Regions from separate parts of the Roseateles sp. P5_B10 genome, predicted to be linked through region 2. Evidence: riboswitches for the same ligand, from Rfam matches in the RefSeq annotation. Region 2 holds a riboswitch; the other holds the start of a gene.
The links. Region 2 has a riboswitch for cyclic di-GMP ahead of AC1DU6_RS00260 (hypothetical protein). Riboswitches for the same ligand answer to the same signal wherever they lie in the genome.

Region 1: it holds a riboswitch for cyclic di-GMP, as region 2 does, so the genes downstream of both, AC1DU6_RS05015 (S8/S53 family peptidase) here and AC1DU6_RS00260 (hypothetical protein) in region 2, are expected to answer to the same signal.

The regions. Positions count from the first base shown of each region.
Region 1 is NZ_JBFULE010000040.1:292-2,752, forward strand. It holds partial or broken gene AC1DU6_RS05015 (S8/S53 family peptidase) at 1-943, opposite strand, end outside; cyclic di-GMP riboswitch class I at 993-1,079, opposite strand; gene AC1DU6_RS05020 (ATP-binding protein) at 1,243-2,461, opposite strand, start outside.
Region 2 is NZ_JBFULE010000001.1:41,733-44,193, forward strand. It holds gene AC1DU6_RS00250 (flavin reductase family protein) at 1-98, shown strand, start outside; gene AC1DU6_RS00255 (SRPBCC family protein) at 186-632, shown strand; gene AC1DU6_RS00260 (hypothetical protein) at 783-1,607, opposite strand; cyclic di-GMP riboswitch class I at 1,702-1,792, opposite strand; gene AC1DU6_RS00265 (hypothetical protein) at 1,925-2,461, opposite strand, start outside.

The DNA.
Region 1 (2,461 bases), on a different contig from region 2:
TGTCACCGGTGGCGGCCAGGTAACTCATGCCGGCGGTGGCGAAGGCGCTGTCATAGCTCGACGTCCAGCTGCCCTCGGCGGCGCCGAAGCTCATGGACACGACGCCGGCGCCCATCTTGTTGGCCAGGGCCACGGCCTTGGACAGGCTGCCGACGCCGGCATCCGGCGCTTCGATGAGGACGAGGCGCGCCAGCGGTGCCGTCGCGTGGGCCCATTGCACGTCCAGCGCAATCTCGGTGGCCCAGCCGCTGTCATAGGCGGGCGCCGTGGCGGTCAGGGCGCCGGCGGTCGTGCTGTAGGCAATGACCAGCTCGCAGCTGGACGCGGAGGCTTTGGCCAGCGGCAGGCTGGCGTTGGCAGCCAGGATGCGCGAGCTGCAGGTCGGCAGCGCGAACTTGGTGTTGAAGGCGGCCAGTTCGGCGGCGATGTTGGGGTCGTGCTTGGCGTTGACGATGTAGATGGTCTGGCCGGCGCCGAGCTGGGCGGCCTGGGCGGCGGTCAGGCCGGCGGTGCTGGCGGGCAGGGCCGGCTGCGCGTAGGCGGCGCGGATCTGTGCCGGCGTATAGGTCGTCACCGCAGTGGACGTCGCCATCGGGGCGGCTTCGCCTGCACCCGCCGCGAAGGCGCGAGGCCGCATGGCGTCGTCCAGGCGGTCGCGTGTCAGGCCTTGGGTGGCGACACCGGCCAGGGCGTTGCTGCGGTGGGGTGCGGCACCGTTGTCGGGTTCTTCGAGATCGACGGCGGCGGTGTGGAAGCTGGGCTGAGCCTCGACACTGGCGGCGGCGCCATCGGCAAGATCAACGGTCAGGTTGATGACCGAGGCCGCCTCGCTGACCTGGACGGTCGGGCTGTCGCTGCTGCCACCGCCACAAGCGGTGAGGGCCGCGGCGGTCAGCAGGCTGAGGGTCCAGGAAGTCCAGGAGACAGGGCGGGTACTGCGCATGGCCGGGTTCTCGTACGAAGGAGGGCCACGCCGATCAAGACCTGCCGGTCTTGGCGGCCCCGCTGCCGTGGCGCTTGCGCGCTGTAGGCCGGTGGCTTTGCGTCCCCGCCTTTCGACGGGTTTGCCCTCTGGGTTGTGAAACAGGTTCAGTCTAGGCGCCGGGGTGCCGAGATACGGGGCCCGACAAAGGCGCTGCGTGACTTCTGACTCGGCGGGCAGCGCGAGCTTTCGATGCCGCCAGTCTGCGTTTCGTGAGTTACTGCCCTGTGGTTGCTTTGTGTCACGCAGGACACAAAAGCTCAGGCGGGCTGCGGCGGGTGCAGTGGGATCCAGACCGTGAAGCGCGTGCCGACGCCGGGTTGGGAATCCACTTCGATGCGACCGCCGTGCTTTTGCACGATGGAAAAAGACAGGGACAGGCCCAGGCCCGTCCCTTGGCCGACGGGTTTGGTCGTGAAGAAGGGCTCGAAGATGCGCCGCTTGACCTCCTCGCTCATGCCGCTGCCCGTGTCTGCGATCTCGATGCGAACCCAGCCATCCTCGGCGCGCGTGGTCAGTGTGATCGTGCCCCGCTCCTTGATGGCATGGGCCGCATTGACGATCAGATTCATGAAGACCTGGTTGAGCTGCGCGGCGATGCAGTGCACCGGGGGCAGCACGGCATAGTCCTTGCGAACCTCGGCCTTGTACTTGACCTCGTTCATGACGACGTTGAGCGTCGAGTCCAGCCCGGCATTGAGGTCGGCGTCCTGCCAATCGGCATGGTCGACGCGCGAGAAGTCCTTGAGGTCCTGCACGATCTTCTTGACCCGCGACAGCCCCTCCTCGCTCTCGTCGAGCAACTGGGGCAGGTCCTCCTGCACGAAGCTCAGGTCGACGGCGGCATCCACCCGGTCCAGCTCTTCTCGCACATCGCCCGGCAGCGCGTCGGCCGGCGTCTTCCTCAGCAGCGCGAGCAACGCGAAGACAGGTTGGACATAGCCGCGCAGCGAGCCGAGGTTGGAGCTGACAAAGCCGATCGGGTTGTTGATCTCGTGGGCCACACCGGCGGCGAGCTGGCCGATGGAGGCCATCTTCTCGGCCTGCAGCAGCTGGTTCTGCGCTTCCTCGAGCCGGTTGTTGGTCTGCTTGATGCGCTCGTAGTTGAGCTCCAGCTCACGCTGCACGCGGCGCACCTCCGTGCGGTCCTGCAGCAGCCACCAGGTGCCCGCTGTCGGCTCCTCGGGGTTGGACACGTAGGCAATGATCTGCACCCACAGCGTGTTGCCGGCCAGCGTGCAGACCTCCATCTCGTGCAGCAGCGAGCCGCCCCGCGACAGCACCGGGATGGCGATCTGGCTCAGCGCTTCGAAGTCTTCATCGCTCTTGAACAGGCGGCGCGTCGGCAGTCCATGGGGCGGGACGTCACCGAGTTCGAACATCTCGATGAACTTCTTGTTGCCGCGCTGGATCAACTGGTTGGACGTCGCGATGATGCCTACCGACGCGTTCTCAAGAAAGGCTTCGAGTTCATGGTGG
Region 2 (2,461 bases):
TCATCTTCGTCGGCGAAGTCGAGCGTTGCTCGTCCCGGCTCGGCGCTCAGCCGCTGATCTTCCACGGCGGCCGTTATTTCACCGAGTTGCCGATCTAGGGTTTTTTCCGGGTTGGCGTTGTCGATCCGGTCGGGCTCTGATCGTCGTCATGACAGAGGGCCATCCTCTGTCCAACTACGGAACCCATCATGACCAACACCGTCACCCTGCACCGCGTGCTGCGCTGCCCGCCCGATCGCGTCTACCGCGCCTTCACGACACCGGCCGCCATGGCCAAGTGGCTGCCGCCGCATGGCTTTACCGGCACCGTCCACGAGATGGACGCCAAGGTGGGCGGCACATACAAGATGTCGTTCACCAACTTCACGACCGGCGGCGGCCACAGCTTTGGCGGCCGTTACCTGGAACTGGTGCCCGGCCAGAAGCTGCGCTACACGGCGGCTTTCGACGACCCCAACCTGCCCGGCGAGATGACGACGACCGTCGAGCTGCGCGCCGTGTTCTGCGGCACCGAGGTGCACATCAAGCAGGAAGGCATCCCGGCCATGATCCCGGCCGAGGCCTGCTACCTGGGTTGGCAGGAGTCGCTGACCCTGCTGGCCCAGCTGGCCGAGCCGGAAATCAACCAGTAACGTGGTGCGCTCGGGCCGAGCGACGGGCCGCCCCTAACCGGCCCGCCATGGCGATGTGCTTGCGGCTCAATGCCGCCAAGCATCGCCGCCCCCTCGGGGGGCCGGTTAGGCCCGCTCGTGTTCAGCGGAGCGGGACTGGACGAGGGGTCTTTACTTGACGCCTGGTGTCGGCACGATGGCCGCCATCGCGGCCTTGAAGGCGGGGTCGGCCATCAGTGCGTTCCAGGCCGCCATCAGGCTGCCGTAGTCACCGGTCGAGATCTTCTTGGCGTTGATCGCCGTCGTGAGGGCGGCGTTCAGGCGCACGATCTCGGCGTACTTCGCATAGCCCTTGCCCTTGAGCTGGGTTGCCGCGTAGTTGCTGTAGCCCCAGGCGTTGTTGAGGTTGTTCCAGTCGCCCGAGCCGGGCTGGACATAGACGACCGGTGCGGGAGCGGGCGATGGGGCCGGTGCGGGCGGTGCGGCCACGGGTGCCGGAGCTGGTGCCGCGGCGGGCTTGCCGCAGGTGCCGCTCACGTTGATGCGCACCCAGCCCGTGCTCGGCACGCCGTCGACATTGACGACGACTTTCACGTTGTTCGTGCCGGCGAAGAGATAGGGCTGGGTCCAGATCGTCTTGACGACCTTGGGCGTCAGCGCGATTTRCGTGTTCTGCGCGATCAGTGTGTCGTTGCTGTAGATGCGGTTGGTGCTGGTGGCCACGGCCGAGGCGCTGACCTCGTCGTATTTGAAGTTGAAGGCGCAGCGGCCGAGGCTGGAGATGAAGGCATCCTTCTCGCTGACGGTGATCTGGGGCATGGCGCCCGTGGCCGTGCCGTTGGCGGCGACGAGCATGGGCGCGGCCTGGGCGAGGACGGTCTGGCCGTCGCTCTTGACGATGCGCACGAGGCCGGTGAGCTGGGCCGTCGGGTCGGCGGCGAAGCTGGCCTGGGCGAACAGGGCGAGGGCAGCGAAGGCAATGGCTTGGTACTTCATGGCGTGGTCTTTCGGGTTGATGCAAAGGGTGGGGCTACTGGGCAGTAGCCGGCACCTCCCCGTGTGCCACGCTGCGGACATGTCCTTGTCCGCCCAGGGCGGCCCCGCTGTCTTTTGCTCCTGTCAGAGCACGAAGACCGGTGGCTTTGCGTCCCCGCCTTTCGACGGGTTTGCCGACTGCATGGGACGCAGTGTGCGGATGTAAGCCGTGTTTTGTCCGTGCGTCAGTTCACGAACCGAGACCCCCGCCCGGCGAGCGGCGCGAGGCCCGCGACGAGCGGTTTTTGAAGCTTGCGGCGGGCTTGCGCCGAGCGTTTTCAGCTCAAGCGACCGGCCGGCAAGGCCGTTGGCGCAGCGCTCAGCGTGCGCCAGCGCCATGCGCCCAGCGCGGCGCTGAGCGCAACACTGATGCCTGCCAGCAGAGGCAGCGGCGCGCCCAGATCCTTTTGCAGCAGGAACATGCCCCAGCCCATCAGCATGAAGGCCAGGATGGGCACGACGGTGGTCCAGGCCGTGGGCGACTTCATGCGCGAAGGCGCGCGCAGCAGCCAGCCGGTGCTCAGTGGCAGGGCGCCAAAGGCCAGGCACAGCAGTGCGGCATTGTTCGCGGCCCAGGCCAGCAGGCCCAGGCCGGCGGTCGTCAGCGCCCAGGCAACCAGGGCGTGGCGCAACTGCATCAGCGCAACCGCGCGGTTCAGCGCCTCTCCCTGCGGCAGGCCTGGCAGCAGCCGCATCAGGGCCTGTTCGCGGCGGCTGTGCCAGAGCATGTTGGGCAGGGTGAAGCAAGGGTTGAAGCCGATGCTCGCCAGGCCGATGGCCATGCCGTAGGCGCCTTTGGTCCAGTTGTCCTGCAG